2 regions of the Brevundimonas sp. KH_060 genome follow, and region 1 is predicted to be linked to the other one. Evidence: predicted binding sites of a transcription regulator. Region 1 holds the regulator's gene; the other holds the start of a gene.

What was found. Region 1 encodes HrcA, which represses chaperone genes, less so after heat shock. Its sites were predicted from a motif close to GTTAGCANTCNNNNNNNNNGANTGCTAAC; they were not measured.
Region 2: groES (co-chaperone GroES) is a predicted target of HrcA. The motif match lies at 6,298-6,326, and genes of this name have one in related genera.

Annotation. Positions count from the first base shown of each region.
Region 1 covers NZ_CM174463.1:3,209,913-3,218,221, reverse strand. The annotation lists gene pnp (polyribonucleotide nucleotidyltransferase) at 1-2,216, shown strand, start outside; gene AC3IPP_RS15875 (hypothetical protein) at 2,496-2,870, opposite strand; gene rph (ribonuclease PH) at 2,939-3,664, opposite strand; gene hrcA (heat-inducible transcriptional repressor HrcA) at 3,780-4,874, shown strand; gene grpE (nucleotide exchange factor GrpE) at 4,916-5,485, shown strand; gene AC3IPP_RS15855 (dienelactone hydrolase family protein) at 5,593-6,498, opposite strand; partial or broken gene AC3IPP_RS15850 (alpha-ketoglutarate-dependent dioxygenase AlkB) at 6,572-7,217, opposite strand; gene dnaK (molecular chaperone DnaK) at 7,500-8,309, shown strand, end outside.
Region 2 covers NZ_CM174463.1:3,421,211-3,429,519, forward strand. The annotation lists gene AC3IPP_RS16930 (BaiN/RdsA family NAD(P)/FAD-dependent oxidoreductase) at 1-17, opposite strand, end outside; gene greA (transcription elongation factor GreA) at 65-547, shown strand; gene AC3IPP_RS16940 (leucyl aminopeptidase) at 560-2,200, opposite strand; gene AC3IPP_RS16945 (LysR substrate-binding domain-containing protein) at 2,592-3,533, shown strand; gene AC3IPP_RS16950 (hypothetical protein) at 3,530-4,132, opposite strand; gene groL (chaperonin GroEL) at 4,205-5,851, opposite strand; gene groES (co-chaperone GroES) at 5,961-6,248, opposite strand; gene AC3IPP_RS16965 (YMGG-like glycine zipper-containing protein) at 6,488-6,961, shown strand; gene AC3IPP_RS16970 (ion channel) at 7,021-7,488, opposite strand; gene AC3IPP_RS16975 (DUF4260 domain-containing protein) at 7,579-7,968, opposite strand; gene pgi (glucose-6-phosphate isomerase) at 7,965-8,309, opposite strand, start outside.

The DNA of each region.
Region 1 (8,309 bases):
AACGCAAGACGATCGAGTGGGCCGGACGCCCGCTGACGCTGGAAACCGGCCGCATCGCCCGTCAGGCTGACGGCGCCGTGCTGGCGACCTACGGCGAGACCGTGGTTCTGGCCACCGTCGTCTATGGCCGCCAGCCCAAGCCGGGCCTGGATTTCTTCCCGCTGACCGTCAACTACCAAGAGAAGACGTTCGCCGCCGGCAAGATCCCGGGCGGCTACTTCAAGCGTGAAGGCCGTCCGACCGAGAAGGAGACCCTGGTCTCCCGCCTGATCGACCGCCCGATCCGCCCCCTGTTCGTCAAGGGCTTCAAGAACGAGACCCAGGTCATCGTCACCGTGCTGCAGCACGACCTTGAGAACGATCCCGACATCCTGGGCATGGTCGCCGCCTCGGCCGCCCTGACCATCTCGGGCGTGCCCTTCATGGGCCCCATCGGCGCCGCGCGCGTCGGCCTGATCGACGGCGAGCTGGTGCTGAACCCCGCCATCGACACCCTGGGCGAAAGCGCCCTGGACCTGGTCGTCGCCGGTACGCAAGACGCCATCATGATGGTCGAATCCGAAGCCAAGGAGCTTTCGGAAGAGAAGATGCTCGAGGCCCTGATGTTCGCGCACGCGGGCATGCAGCCGGTGATCGACGCTATCATCGAACTGGCCGAGCACGCCGCCAAGGAGCCGTTCGACTTCCAGGCTGAAGACCACTCGGACGTCGTCGCCTCGATCAAGAAACTGGTCGGCGAAGACATCAAGGCTGCCTACGCTCATCCGGGCAAGTACGAGCGTCGCTCGGGCGTCGACGCGGCCAAGAAGACCGCCGCCGCCGCCCTGGTGAAGACCGACGAAAACCCCGACGGCGTCGACTCGTCGAAGTTCTCGGCTGCGTTCAAGGAATGTGAAGCCGACGTCCTGCGTCGCGACATCATCGAGAACAGCCACCGCGTCGACGGCCGCGCCCTGGACAAGGTCCGCGCCATCGTCTCGGAAGTCGGCGTCCTGCCGCGCACCCACGGTTCGTCGCTGTTCACGCGCGGCGAAACGCAAGCCCTGGTCGTCGCCACGCTCGGCACCGGCGAGGACGAGCAGTACATCGACAGCCTGACCGGGACCTACAAAGAGTCCTTCCTGCTGCACTACAACTTCCCGCCCTATTCGGTCGGTGAAGCGGGCCGCATGGGCTCGCCGGGCCGTCGCGAAATCGGTCACGGCAAGCTGGCCTGGCGCGCCATCCGTCCGATGCTGCCGACCCGCGAGGACTTCCCCTACACCATCCGTCTGGTGTCGGAGATCACCGAGTCGAACGGTTCGTCCTCGATGGCCACGGTCTGTGGTTCGTCGCTGGCCCTGATGGACGCCGGCGTGCCGCTGGTCCGTCCGGTCTCGGGCATCGCCATGGGTCTGATCCTGGAGCCGTCGGGCGAGTTCGCCATCCTGTCGGACATCCTGGGTGACGAAGATCACCTGGGCGACATGGACTTCAAGGTCGCGGGCACCTCGGAAGGCATTACCAGCCTTCAGATGGACATCAAGGTCGCCGGCATCACCAAGGAGATCATGCAGCAGGCCCTGACGCAGGCTTCGGCCGGTCGTCTGCACATCCTCGACGAAATGTCGAAGGCGATGGAAGCCCCGCGCGCCGAACTGGGCGAGTTCGCGCCCAAAATCGAATCCATCAAGATCGCGGTCGACAAGATCCGTGAAGTGATCGGTTCGGGCGGCAAGGTCATCCGCGAGATCGTCGAGAAGACCGGCGCCAAGGTCGACATCGGCGACGACGGCACCATCAAGATCGCCGCCAACGAGCAAGAGAAGATCGAAGCCGCCAAGGCCTGGATCCAATCGATCGCCTCGGAGCCGGAAGTCGGCACCATCTACACCGGCAAGGTCGTGAAGGTCGTCGACTTCGGCGCCTTCGTGAACTTCTTCGGCGCCAAGGACGGCCTGGTCCACGTGTCCCAGATCGCTCTGGAGCGCGTCGCCAACCCGGCCGACGTCCTGTCGGAAGGCCAAGAGGTCAAGGTCAAGTTCCTGGGCTTCGACGATCGCGGCAAGACCAAGCTGTCGATGAAGGTCGTCGATCAGGAAACCGGCGAGGACATTACCGACAAGATCAACGCCGAGCGCGCTGAACGCGGTGAAGCCCCGCTGTCGGAAGACACCGGCGGCCGTCCCAAGGGCGACCGTAACGGCGGCGACCGCGGCCGTCGCCGTCGCGACTAAGCCTCGGCCTCACGGCTGAAATGAAGAAGACCCCGGCGGAGCGATCCGCCGGGGTTTTTTTTGTGCGCTATCGCTTGCGACGCGGCGGCTCGCTGCTGGAGCGCGTCTTCTCCCTCCCCGTCCCGGGGAGGGTGGCCGAGCCCGTCAGGGCGAGGTCGGGTGGGGGCGACGAGGCTGTTCAAACGCTGAGGCCAGGATCGCCAAGCCCTCCCCATCCGGTCTCCGCTTCGCTCCGACCACCCTCCCCGGGACGGGGAGGGAGAGGCGCGGCGTGTCGAGTCAGCCCTGGCACTCTTTCGGCGGGGGTTCGCCGTCGCGGGTCCACATCGCGCAGGAACGGTCGATCTCGCCCTGGATCAGGTCGCAGGGGTTGGAGGCGTGGCAGGGCGGGCGTGTGGCGGGGCTGACGGCGATACAGCGCTGGACAAGACGGGCGGAGGCCGCTTCGCCCAGGGCCTCAACGCAGGGGCGTTCGTCGAGCGGAACCGATTGGGGCGCCATGTCCGGGCCTTCGGGCAGGCGGGCCTCGGGTTCGCGGGCCGGGGAGGGCGCTGGCGTCGGGACCGGCGCGGGGGCTGGCGGTTCAGGCCGCGGCTGGCAGGCGACTAAAAGCCCGCTCAGGATCAGGCAGGCCAGAAGGGACGGTCGGGTCATGTGCGAGCTTTCGGATCGGGGTTCGCCTTAGCAACGACGATGGTCCCGATCCGGCTCCAGCAAAAGCCTTATCGGCGCGCGGCCTCCACGGCGGCGCGCTGTAGGGCGAACAGTTCGGTGCAGCCGATCTCGGCCAGTTCGAACAGGCGGTCGAACTCGGCCCGGCTGAAGCCGCGCTTCTCGCCGGTGGCCTGGATCTCGACGATCTGACCGGCGCCGGTCAGGACGAAGTTGCTGTCGGCCTCTGCGGTGGAGTCTTCCTCATAATCGAGGTCCAGCACCGGCAGATCCTTGAACACGCCGCAGGACACGGCCGCCACCTGGTCCAGAATGGGGTCGGTCGTCAGAACGCCTTCGTCCTTAAGGTAGTTGAGGGCCGAGGCCATCGCCACCCAGGCGCCGGTGATGGAGGCGGTGCGGGTGCCGCCGTCGGCCTGGATCACGTCGCAGTCGATCAGCACCTGACGCTCGCCCAGCGCCTTCAGGTCGACCACGGCGCGCAAGCTGCGGCCGATCAGGCGCTGGATTTCCTGGGTGCGGCCCGACTGCTTGCCGGCGGCGGCTTCACGACGGCCGCGGGTGTGGGTGGCGCGGGGCAGCATGCCGTATTCGGCCGTGACCCAGCCCTGGCCGGTGTTGCGCATCCAGCCCGGCACCTTCTCTTCGATCGAGGCCGTCACCAGCACCTTGGTATGACCGAAGGACACCAGGCACGAGCCCTCGGCGTAGCGGTTGACGCCGGTTTCCAGCGTGACGGTGCGGAGTTGTTCGGGGGTGCGTTCGGACGGGCGCATGGGAATTCCTTGGAAGCGGGATGGCGCGTGCTTATCCTGAAACCATGAGCCTGTCCCGCCCTGACCCGTTTGCGGTGTGTCTTCGGTCCGTCCTGACGGGGCGGAGGGCGGCGCCATGAGCCTGCTGCACCCTTCGCCGGGCCTGGCGACGCTGGATGCGCGGGCGCGCGACATCTTCCGGCGCGTGGTCGAGACCTATCTGGAGACGGGCGAGCCGGTGGGGTCGCACACCCTGTCGCGCGCCGGGCTGGACCTGTCGCCCGCCTCGATCCGCAACACGATGCAGACGCTGACGCAGGCGGGGTTGCTGGCCTCGCCGCATTCCTCGGCCGGGCGGGCGCCGACCCATGCGGGGCTGCGGCTGTTCGTGGACGGCCTCTTGGAAGTCGGCGACATCGGTCAGGAGGAACGGCGCGAGATCGACGCCCGGCTGGCGGTGCTGGGCGCCAAGGGCGGCGGCCGCAATGTCGAGGAGGCGCTGGATGCGGCGTCGTCGCTCCTGTCGGGTCTGGCGGGCGGGGCGGGCATCGTCGCCAGCCCGGTGCGCGAGGCGGGGGTGCGCCATGTCGAGTTCGTGGCTCTGGGCGGCGGGCAGGCGCTGGCGGTGCTGGTCGCCGACGACGGGGTGGTCGAGAATCGGCTGATGAACCTGGCGCCCGGCGTCACCCCCTCGACCCTGCAGGAGGCGTCCAACTTCCTCAGCGCGCGGCTGAAGGGGCGCCCGCTGGCCGAGGCCCGGCATGAGATGAAGGCCGAGATGGAGGTCGCCCGGCGCGACCTGGACGCCGCCGCCGCGCGCCTGGTCGAGGACGGGCTGGCCGCCTGGAGCGGCGGCGCGGGCGGCGCGGGCCATGACCGCAACCTGATCGTGCGGGGGCGCGGCAATCTGTTGCAGGACGCCCGCGCGGCGGAGGATCTGGAGCGGGTGCGCGTCCTGTTTGACGATCTGGAGCAGAAGGAACAGCTGATCGGCCTGCTGGACGACGTCGGCGCGGCCCAGGGCGTGCGCATCTATATCGGCGCGGAAACGCGACTCTTTTCGCTTTCGGGTTCCGCCGTGATCGCGGCGCCCTATATGTCGGGCCGGCAGCGGGTGCTGGGCGCCATCGGCGTCATCGGGCCCGCGCGGTTGAACTACGCCCGTGTCATACCGTTGGTGGACTATACCGCCCGGGTGCTGGGCCGGATTCTGGACGGACAAGAGACGTGAACGACATCAACGACGAGACGCGGGATCAACTCGAGCAGAACATCCACGAGGCTGACCTCGCGCCTGAAGGCGACGAGACCGCCGTGGTCGACGCCCTGATCGCCGAGCGCGATCAGTGGAAGGATCGCGCCCTGCGCGCCGTGGCCGAGGCCGAGAACGTCAAGCGCCGCGCCGAGACGCAGCAGAATGACGCCCGCGCCTACGCCATCCAGCGCTTCGCCAAGGATCTGCTGGGCGTGGCCGACACGCTGGAGCGCGGCCTGGCGACGGCGCCCACGGACGCCGACGGCCCGGCGGCCGCCATGCTCACGGGGCTGGAGCTGACGCAGAAATCCCTGCTGTCGGCCTTTGAGGCTAACGGCCTGACCCGCGTCGATCCGGCGCCGGGCGACGCCTTCGATCCACACCTGCATCAGGCGATGATGGAGCAGCCCTCGGACACCGTGCCGGGCGGCGCTGTCATCCAGACGCTGCAGCCGGGCTACGCCCTGTTCGGCCGCACCGTGCGCGCGGCCATGGTGGTGGTCGCGGCCAAGGGTTCGGGCCCGGCGGCGGGCGGCGCCTATGCCGACCCCAATACGACCGGCGGGAATTTCGACGCCAAGGCCTGAGCGGCTTTTGCGCGCTGAAACGACGACGGCCCGGCGCAGACGCGCCGGGCCGTTTTCTGTTTGCCTGTATAGTCTGCTCGTCGACCGGGGGTGAGCGGGTGGAGAGGTCAGCCCTTTAATCTCGAGTTGAACAGTTCGAGCAGCCGCCGCCAGCCGTCCTTCGCGTCCGCCTCGCGGTAGGAGACGCGATAGTCGGCGTGGAAGCCGTGCGGGGCGTCGTCGTAGAGGATGATCTGGCTGTCGGTCCGGCCGGCGGCCTCCAGGGCGTCGTTCATCGCCTTGACCGTATCGTTGGGAATGCCGCTGTCCGCGCCGCCGTAGAGGCCCAGCACGGGGGCCTTCAGCTCGCTCGCCAGGTCGATGGGCCAGGGGTGGCCGGCCGCCTTCTGTTCGTCGGTCGCCGTGGCGGCGGGGGACAGGCGGCCGTACCAGGCGACCCCCGCGTCCAGCGTCGGGAAGCGGGCCATGGCCTGCCACACCACCTTGCCGCCCCAGCAGAAGCCGGTGATCCCGACCCTGTCGGCCTTCGCCCAGGATTGCGCGCCGATCCAGTCCAGCCCGGCGCCGATGTCGCCCATGACCTGGTCGTAACGGGCGGCGCCGACGATGCGCATGATGGCCTGCATGTCGCTGAGCGGGGCTGGGTCCTGGACGCGGACGAAGAAGGCGGGCGCCACGGCTGCATAGCCGGCCTTGGCCAGGCGGCGGCAGACGTCGCGGATGTACTCGTGCACGCCGAAAATCTCAGACACCACGATCACGACGGGAAAGGGGCCAGAGCCAGCGGGGCGGGCGACATAGGCGGGCAGGGCGAAGCCGTCGGGCGCGGGATAGGTCACGTCCTGCGTGACCAGGTCAATCGCATCGGTCGCGATCGGCTGGGCCGACTGGCTGAGGGCGGCGGGGGCGTAGGCGGCGAAGAACAGCCCGCCCGCTGTCGCCACGCCCAGGCTGCGGCGGCTGGGGGCGATCTGGTCGGGGCTCAGGCCCTCGGGCCGGGTGATCAGGGTCATCGCGGGTCTCCGGTCGGCGCTGTGGAAGGCGTGACAGTGCCCCGGCTTTTTGCGCGCCGTCGAGTCTTTCCGCCTAACCTGCGACCCGTAGGGTCAGGTTGACCCGTCCCCCGCCCGGCAGCAGCCGCGACGAGCCCGCCAGCAGCCGGTCGACGCCGTGGCGCGCCAGCCGCGCGGGTCCGGTCAGGGCGCAGACGTCGCCGGAGGCCAGGCGCACGCTGCGGGTCGCGCCGCCTTCGGCCGGGCCTATGCGGAACACCGCCGTGTCGCCCAGGGAGATCGACAGCACGGGCGCTGTCAGATCGCGCTCGTCCCTGTCCTGATGCAGGCCCATCTTCGCCTCCCTGATAGAGGTTGACCAGGCAGGCGTCTGGCGGGCTCGGCCAGCCGGTCAGCGCGTCCCACAGGCTCAGAAGCCGGGGCGGGATGGCGGGCCAGGGGGCGCCGGTCGATGGGTGGGTCGGCTGATAACGATAGCCTGCGCGGTCCGACACCCAGCCCAGGGCGCCGAAATTACTCATTCGCACCGAGAACGGCCGCCCGCCGGGCGTCGTCGGGCGATAGAGGGGCGCCGCCTCCAGCCCCCGCCGCACCTCGGCCAGCAGTTCGGCCTGTTCGGCGGCGTCCAGCAGACTGGGCCACAGGCGAAAGCCGGGCAGGGCGGTCGGCGCTTCCCTGATCTCTTTTCTGGACGGTTGCAGGGGGTTTTGCGGGATCATCAGCCGAATTTAGCGGCGCCGCGCCGCCTTGTCCGCCATAAGGCGCGGAATCGGCCCGGAACCGGGCGGAAGGCCTTGCAGCCCCTGCGGTCTTTCCCATATCCGAGCCAACCCGGCGATAACCCCCAAATCCTTAGGGGCTTGCCCGCCGACCCCATCCACCGCCGAACCGGGCGTCGTCCGGCGCGGCATGATTTCAAAAGCCCATCTGGGGGCGGTCACGCGCGGCGCTTGATCCAAGGCCGCCGCATCGCCCGCCGCAAGGAGTGAAAAGACAAGCCCATGGCCAAGATCATCGGCATCGACCTCGGCACGACCAACTCGTGCGTCGCCGTCATGGACGGCAAGAACCCCAAGGTCATCGAGAACGCCGAAGGCGCCCGCACCACCCCGTCGGTGGTCGCGATCCAGGACGGCGGCGAGATTCTCGTCGGCCAACCCGCGCGCCGCCAGGCGGTGACCAACCCCGCCAACACCTTCTTCGCCATCAAGCGCCTGATCGGCCGCAATTTCGATGACCCGGTGGTGGCCAAGGACAAGGGCATGGTGCCCTTCGAGATCGTCAAGGGCCCGACCGGCGACGCCTGGGTTCAGGCCCACGGCAAGGACTATTCGCCCCAGCAGGTCTCAGCCTACACCCTGGGCAAGATGAAGGAGGCCGCCGAGGCCTATCTGGGCGAGAAGGTCACCCAGGCCGTCATCACCGTTCCCGCCTATTTCAACGACGCCCAGCGTCAGGCGACCAAGGACGCCGGCAAGATCGCCGGCCTGGAAGTCCTGCGCATCATCAACGAGCCGACCGCGGCCGCCCTGGCCTACGGCTTGGAGAAGAACGACGGTCAGAAGATCGCCGTCTACGACCTGGGCGGCGGCACCTTCGACGTCTCCATCCTGGAGATCGGCGACGGCGTGTTCGAGGTGAAGTCGACCAACGGCGACACCTTCCTGGGCGGTGAAGACTTCGACATGCGTCTGGTCGACTACCTGGCCGACGAGTTCAAGAAGGAGCAAGGCGTCGACCTGCGCTCCGACAAGCTGGCCCTGCAGCGCCTGAAGGAAGAGGCCGAAAAGGCCAAGAAGGAGCTGTCCTCG
Region 2 (8,309 bases), 210 kb from region 1:
GAGGGGGAGCGCGTCATCGACGCCTTCCTAGCCGGAATGACCGCCGCGGCCTATGCTGGCGGACATGAGCGTCGCCTTTACACGGGAAGAAGATCTGGAAGCCACGGCGGCGGACCTGCCGGACCGGCCGATCTCGCCCCATCCCAACCTCGTCACGCCGCAGGGGCTGGCCCAGATCGAGGCTGAGCTGGCGGCCGCGCGCGCGGCCTATACGGCGGCGCAGGCGGCAGGTTCGATCGAGGCTGACCGCACGGCCATGGCGCGGGCGACGCGCGACCTGCGCTACTGGTCCGCGCGCCGTGGCACGGCCCAGCTGGTCGAGGCGCCGCCGGACGGCAAGGTGCGTTTCGGCGACACGGTGACGATCGAGCGCGAGGACGGGCGCACCCAGTCCTGGCGCATCGTCGGCGAGGACGAGGCCGACCCGACCAAGGGCAGCGTCAGCCACGTCTCGCCCCTGGCCCGCGCCCTGATGGGCAAACGCAAAGGGGATGAGGCGACGGTCGCGGGCCAGTCGGTCGAGATCGTCGCCATCAAGGAAGGCTGAGAGGGGACGGCCTCAATAGCCGCCCGTGCCCTTTTCCTTGGCCACCGGCTGGAAGTCGCGCACGAAGCGTTCCAGCAGGCGCACGCTGTAGCCCGCCGACCCGGCCGGTTTTACGTCGTTGGCTGCGCCAAAGGCCATGTTGGCGATGTCCAGATGCGCCCAGGGCGTCTCCGGGCGAGCGAAATAACCGATGAAATGGGCGCCCGTGCCTGCGCCCGCGCCGCCGTCGCCCGAGTTCTTGATGTCGGCGATGGTCGAGGCGGTGGCCCGCACATAGGAGGGGTGCAGCGGCAGGCGCCACAGCGTCTCGCCCGTGGCGTCGCCTGCGGTTTTCAACTGATCAGCCAGGGCGTCGTGACGGCTGAACAGGCCCGCATAGTCATTGCCCAGCGCGCCGCCGACCGAGCCGGTCAGGGTGGCCACGTCGACGATGGCGGCGGGGTTCAGCGTCGTGTCGGCCCAGACCACGGCGTCGGCCAGCACCAGGCGGCCTTCCGCGTCGGTCGAGATGATTTCGATGGTCTTGCCGTTCATGGCGGTCAGCACATCGGCCGGGCGGATGGCGTTCCCGTCGGGCATGTTTTCAGCCAGGGCAGCGACGGCGACCACATCCACGGGCGCGCCGGACTTGGCCAGGGCCAGGACCGCGCCGACGACGCTGGCGGCGCCGGACATGTCCATCTTCATATTGCCCATGTTGGCGCCCGGCTTGATCGAGATGCCGCCGGAATCGAAGGTGATGCCCTTGCCCAACAGGGCGATCGGGCCGTCGCTGGGCGCGCCCTGGCCGCGATAGCGCACGGCCAGCAGGCGCGGCGGGCGGCTGGAGCCCTGGCCGACGCCCAGCAGGGCGCCCATGCCCAGGCGTTGCATGGCGGGTACGTCCAGCTCGGTGATCTCGACCCCCGGCGCGCCGGCGAAGGCGGCGCGGGCGCGCTCGACGAAGCTTTCCGGATAGATGACGTTGGCCGGTTCGTTGGACACGTCGCGGGTCCAGGCCATGGCCTCGATCAGGGCGGCGCCGCGACGGTGATGCGCCTGGGCGCCGGCCGCGTCATCGGCCACCACGGTCAGGGCGCCGGGCGCTGGGCGGTCACGGCCGGTGGTGAGGTAGAGATCCGAGCGATAGTGGCCGATGCCCAGACCTGTCGCCAGTTCCGAGGCCAGATCCGCCGACAGGCCCGAGGTCAGTGCCGTCAGGGCGCCGGGCTGGCTGTTCAGCGCGCGGCCCGCGACGATGCCCGCCGTCTGCACGTCGGCGGCCTTGGGCGCCTCGCCCAGGCCGACGACCAGGATGCGGTCCCAGCCGCCGACGCCGTGCAGGCTCAGGGTCTGGCGCGCCTTGTAGTCGAAGCGGGCGGCGGTCAGGGCTGAGGCGATCGCCTGGCGCGTCGCGGCGTCCAGGGCGGCGCTGCGCGCGGCCAATTCAGCCTCCGACGCTAGCGGTAGAACCAGGGCGCCCGATGGTGCGGCCGAGGCGGCGAAGGTCACGGCGCGCGTCTGTGCGGGGGCGGGGCGAGCGGGCCAGTCGGAACGCTCTGCGGCAGGCGCGGCGCGGCGCGATTGCGCCTCGGCCGGAACAGCGACGCTCAGACCGGCGGCGGCGATCAGCGCGGCTGCGGCGAAGGACGGAATACGGGTGGTGCGGCGCATCGATCAGGGCCCCCTCTGTGACGATGAAGGCGCCTTTATGGGCGGGGGCGTGACGCGGGGGCAACTGCTCCGCTGAGGGAAGAACGCCGGGCGCGACGCCTTGTCGCGCTTGGCGCGCGCTTTGGAGCCGCGCCCGGCGCAGCGGCAGCCGTCAGCAGGCCGCCCGGCGCGGGGGCGTCGGGCAGGGTCGGGCCCTGCGGCGGACATCGCCGGTTTCGCGGCGAGAAAGTCGGCGGGCGTCGAACAGGGCGCCGATCCAACCCCACGCGGGTTCCTTATGAGTGCGGTAGATGTGCTCCATGACTTCGTCCTCCTTTCTGAGAGGTGCAGGATGGCGCATGGTGGCGCGCGTCACAAACGAGACGACGGCGTTCATCCATAAGGTTGGCTTATGTCCGATCCTCTTTCCCGCATCCCGGTCGACGCCCTTCGCGTGTTCGAGACGGCGGCGCGCCTGCTCAGCTTCACGCGCGCGGCCGAGGTTCTGGGCATGAGCCAGGCGGCGGTCAGCTGGCGTATTCGCGACCTGGAGCAACGGTTGGAGCGGCCCTTGTTCACACGGGGCACGCGGCAGGTGAGCCTGACCCCCGAGGGCGAGCGTCTGGCCACGGCGGCGACCGAGGCGATGACCCTGCTGCGTCGGGCGGTGGCCGAGGTGATCGAGACCGACCAGGGCGTGTTGGCCGTCACCACGCTCCAGACCCTGGCGACCCAGTGGCTGGCGACGCGTCTGGGGACGTTTCAATTGGCCAATCCCGACCTGGCCGTGCGGGTGGACACCAGCCCCGGCCTGTCTAGCCTGGGCGCGGATGGGCTGGACGTGGCGCTGCGCTTCGGTTCGGGCCGCTGGCCGGGGCTGGAAAGCCGTTTTCTGATGCCCGCCGTCTTCACGCCCGTCTGCACGCCGGCCATGCGCGACCGGCTGGAGCTGAAGACGCCTGCGGACTTGAAGCGCGCTCATCTGGTCGGAGAGCCGGAGGAGTGGGCCGCCTGGTTCGCCGCCGCCGGTGTGGTGCCCGCCGACGCCGCCCCGCCGCCGCGCCTGACCGCCGACAATCAGGCGATGGAGGTGGCGGCGGCGCTGGGCGATCAGGGCGTGGCCCTCGGCTCGCCCATCCTCTACGGCCGCGAGATCGAGCGCGGCCTGCTGGTGCGGCCGTTCAACGAGACCGTTGCCTTGGCCGAGGGCTATTGGCTCTGCTATCCGCCCGGCCGCCGCCTGACTCCCAAGATCGCCCGCTTCCGCGACTGGGTGCTGGACACGGCCCGGACCGACCCGGCAGTGGTCGAAGGCGCGCGCTTGGCGGGGCGTGAGGTGGGAGAGATGGGTTAGGCCTTTAGGCGCAGCATTGTTTCGGCGGCCAGGCGTCCAATTTCCGCAACGGCGATACGCGCTTGGCCCAATTCCTCTTCATTCGTATGGTGGCGAATTGAGGGATGCTCGAGTAGCCAAAGCGAGACTGAAGACGCTACCGTCAATGGTTCGATTAGCCAGACTATCTCGAGGCTGTGAGTTCCGGGTTTAGGATGTTCAATCGTATGTCGGGCCGTCTGCAATCGAGTGATCAAGTCGGCATCCTTCGATGCGAGTAGGAGTGGATCACCGCCGAAATTCTTAACAAGGCCGGTGCCTTGTGCGCTTTGAAGCAGTGCATCCATTTCTTGGACCCGATCGCCGGGGTAATCGCCTTTGGCTGCATCGTTTGAAGTCATCCACATCAGATGTTTGGCTGCCAGTTTCTGCCCAAACGCGCCAATAGCGACGGGGCCAGCAAGCGACGCGACGAGAGCAGAATAGAGCGCCAGGTGGCAAGCACGAACGGCCTGCACCAACTCACCCGCATCGTGCTTTGCTCGTTCGAGGGCTGCGGCGCAGACTTCCAATTGAGCGATAGTTTGGATGCGAGGATCAATGCGGACGTAGTGTGCCATGCCTTCGCATAGCAAAACCCCCGACCGTTTCCGATCGGGGGTTCCGCAGTCTTAAGGTTGGTCAGCTTGGACTTAGAAGTCCATGCCGCCCATGCCGCCCATGCCGCCCATGTCGGGGGCGCCGCCGGCGCCGCCCTTCTTGGGCGCGTCAGCGATGGCGGCTTCCGTGGTGATCATGATGCCGGCGACCGAGGCGGCCGACTTCAGAGCTGAACGGACAACCTTGGCCGGATCGATCACGCCCATCTGGACGAGGTCGCCGTACTCTTCGGTCTGGGCGTTGAAGCCGAACGAGGCGTCGGTCGATTCCATGACCTTGCCGACCACGATCGAGCCTTCGACGCCCGAGTTTTCCGAGATCTGACGGATCGGAGCCTGCAGGGCGCGGCGCACGATGTTGATGCCGGCGTTCTGATCGGCGTTGACGCCCTTCAGATCGATCAGCTTCTTGGAGGCTTGCAGCAGGGCCACGCCGCCGCCCGGGACGATGCCTTCATCGGCAGCGGCGCGGGTTGCGTTCAGGGCGTCGTCGACGCGGTCCTTCTTTTCCTTCACTTCGACTTCGGTCGAGCCGCCGACGCGCAGGACGGCGACGCCGCCGGCCAGCTTGGCCAGACGCTCTTGCAGCTTTTCCTTGTCGTAGTCCGAGGTGGTGTCCTCGATCTGACGCTTGATCTGGGCCACGCGGGCTTCGATGCCGTCCTTCTCGCCCGAACCTTCGACGATGGTGGTGTCGTCCTTGGTGATCTGGACCTTCTTGGCCTTGCCCAGCATGTCGAGCGTGACCGTTTCAAGCTTGATGCCCAGGTCTTCCGAGATGACCTGGCCGCCCGTCAGGATGGCGATGTCTTCCAGCATGGCCTTGCGGCGGTCGCCGAAGCCCGGAGCCTTGACGGCGGCGACGCGCAGGCCGCCGCGCAGTTTGTTGACCACCAGGGTGGCCAGGGCTTCGCCTTCGATGTCCTCGGCGATGATCAGCAGGGGACGGCCCGACTGAACCACGGCTTCCAGCACCGGCAGCATCGGCTGCAGCGAGGTCAGCTTCTTCTCGTGGAGCAGGATGAGCGGCTCTTCGAGGGAGACCTCCATCTTGTCCGGGTTGGTGATGAAGTAGGGCGACAGGTAGCCGCGGTCGAACTGCATGCCTTCGACGATGTCGACCGTGGTTTCGGCCGTCTTGGCTTCTTCGACCGTGATGACGCCTTCGTTGCCGACCTTGGCCATGGCCAGGGCGATCAGCTCGCCGATTTCAGCGTCGCCGTTGGCCGAGATGGTGCCGACCTGGGCGATTTCCGAGTTGTTGGAGACCGGCTTGGAGATGGTCTTCACTTCGTCCAGGGCCACGGCGACGGCCTGATCGATGCCGCGCTTCAGGTCCATCGGGTTCATGCCGGCGGCGACGGCCTTCAGGCCCTCTTGCACGATGGCCTGAGCCAGAACGGTGGCGGTGGTGGTGCCGTCGCCCGCGTTGTCGTTCGCCTTGGAGGCGACTTCGCGGATCATCTGGGCGCCCATGTTCTCGAAGGCGTCTTCCAGCTCGATCTCTTTGGCGACCGAGACGCCGTCCTTGGTCGAGCGCGGGGCGCCGAACGACTTCTGGATCACGACGTTGCGGCCCTTCGGACCCAGGGTCACCTTGACGGCGTCAGCCAGGACGTTGACGCCCTTCAGCATCTTGTCGCGGGCGTCGGTGTTGAATTTTACGATTTTAGCGGCCATGCGGGCAGCTCCTATCTATAAGATTTTAAATCAGAAACCGGAAACCAGAGGCGGCTGTCAGTGCCGCGAATATCTGAGCCCGTCCGCGAAGCGGCCGGACCGATTTCGCTTAGGACAGCACGCCCAGGACGTCGGATTCCTTCATGATGATCAGGTCTTCACCGTCGATCTTCACTTCGCTGCCCGACCACTTGCCGAACAGGACGCGGTCGCCGGCCTTCAGTTCCAGGGCGACGAACTTGCCGTCTTCGTCACGGACGCCGGGGCCCACGGCGACGACTTCGCCTTCCTGGGGCTTTTCCTTGGCCGTGTCGGGGATGATGATCCCGCCCTTGGTCTTGGATTCTTCTTCAACGCGCTTGACCAGCACGCGGTCGCCGAGCGGACGAAACGCCATCTGAGTAACTCCCGTTAGGATGTTGGTTCCAGCCCTCGGAGCCCGCGACTTTGGCAGTCGCCCTCCCCGAGTGCTAACGACCGGGGAGTTAGGCAGGGGGAGGGGGGGCGTCAAGGGCGACGGCGCCCGAAATCCGGTCTCAAGATGAAGCGAAAATGAACGCCCGCCGCCGAGGTCGTTCAGACAGGCGCCGCTAAAAGGGGGACAACGGATCAACCGGCTTTCGAAAGGAGCCCGCCATGAAGACCCTGACCAAGATCGGCGTGGGCGCTATCGCCTTGACGATGCTGGCTTCGACCCCGGCCGCCGCTCAGCACTATCGCGACCGCGATCGCGACAACACCGGTCGTGACGCGGTCCTGGGCGCCGTGGTCGGCGGCGTCGCCGGGGCTTTGATCGGTCAAGGCGACGGACGCTATGTCGCGGGCGGCGCCCTGGCGGGCGCAGCCTTGGGCGCGGCGTCGTCCTCGAACAACGACGACTGCGGCTATCGCCGTGGCGGCCGCTGCTATCGGAACCAGGGCCACTGGGAACGCGAGCACGGCATCAACAGCCGCGACGGCTATTACAACGGCCGTTACGAGCGGGGCGACGACCGCTATTATCGGGACGGCCGCTATTGGCGGAACCATGGCGAATGGCGCAGCCATCAGAACCGTCGCGATCGTGGTCGTGATCGTGATCGCGACTATCGATACGACCGCCGCTGGTAGGCGGAGGGTAAGATGAGAAAGGCTCGGCTGCATGGCTGGGCCTTTTTTCATGGGCGGGCCTACTCGAAGCCGCTGTTTCGCTCGGCGCTCGGCAGCAGCCGTCCCATGACGGCGACGAAGAAGGCCACCGTCCAGCCCAGCAGGATGGCGCCGTTGATGCCTTCGATCGCGCCCAGCAGCTTCCACTCCGGGTCGATGGAGGCGTCGCCGTAGCCGATGGAGCTGTAGCTGATGGACGAGAAATAGACTGCCTCGCGCAGGTCTGGCACGGCGCCCAGCAGGTAGAAGAGGGCGGCGTAGCTCCAGATCTCCAGCCCGTGAATGAAGAAGAGGCCCAGCACCAGCGTCACCGTATAGAGGGCGCCGCGCGTGGACAGGGGGTTGAGGCGGATCGCCGTGGGGGGCGGACTTTCCCGCGATTCCAGGGCCGCCAGCACGCGACCCAGACAGAGCAACCCGATCGCGTGTGCTCCCACGGTCAGCAGCACCATGGCGGTGGCGACCGTCAACTCCAGCAACATGTCCATGGCCGCCTCGCCGTCTGTTGTGCCGCCATGCCTTAGCACCGACCCCCTGTGGCGAGGAACCTCCGGCCGGGCGGCTGCGCAGCATCGATCCTAGCGATCAGCTTGCGCCGCGCGCCTGGCGGGGCCGATCAGGCCCAGGTGGGTGAGGCCGAAGGCGTCCGGCGACTTGAGCCCATAGCCGAGCGCGCGATCGAATCCGATGTGCGCCAGCCAGATCAGGCTGAGAGCGGTCGCCAAGGGCGCGGCGACGAGCAGGCTCGCCCCCGCCAGCGCCAACGGCCCGATCAGACTGTGCGCCAGATTATAGGTCCATGCGCCCACGCGCGGACCGGCCAGGTAGCCGGCGAATGAGAGGTCGGGGGCCAGGAAGAGAACGGCGAACATCGCCCAGCCCTGGCCAAGGCGGGCATAGGCCAGGGCGGCGAGGGCGAGCAAGGCCAGACCCTCCAGCCGCTGCCAGGCCGGGGCGACGACGATCACGTCGTCAGTCGCCGCAGAAGATCCGCCGTGGAGGGGTCGAGATCCTCTGAAGGCGTTCCCGTGGCGGCGTCCTTCAGCAAGGCCTTGGCCAGAACCTTGCCCAGCTCAACGCCCCACTGGTCGAAGCTGTTGATGTCCCACAGCACGCCCTCGACGAAGGTCTTGTGCTCATAGAGGGCGATCAGGGCGCCGAGGGTCTGAGGCGTCAGCCGCTCCATCAGAATGGCGGTCGACGGCCGGTTGCCGGGGAAGGCCTTATGCGGCGCCAGGCGGTCGGCTTCCGCTTCTGAGGCGCCCGAAGCGATGAGTTCAGCGCGAGCTTGGGTCTCTGTCTTGCCCAG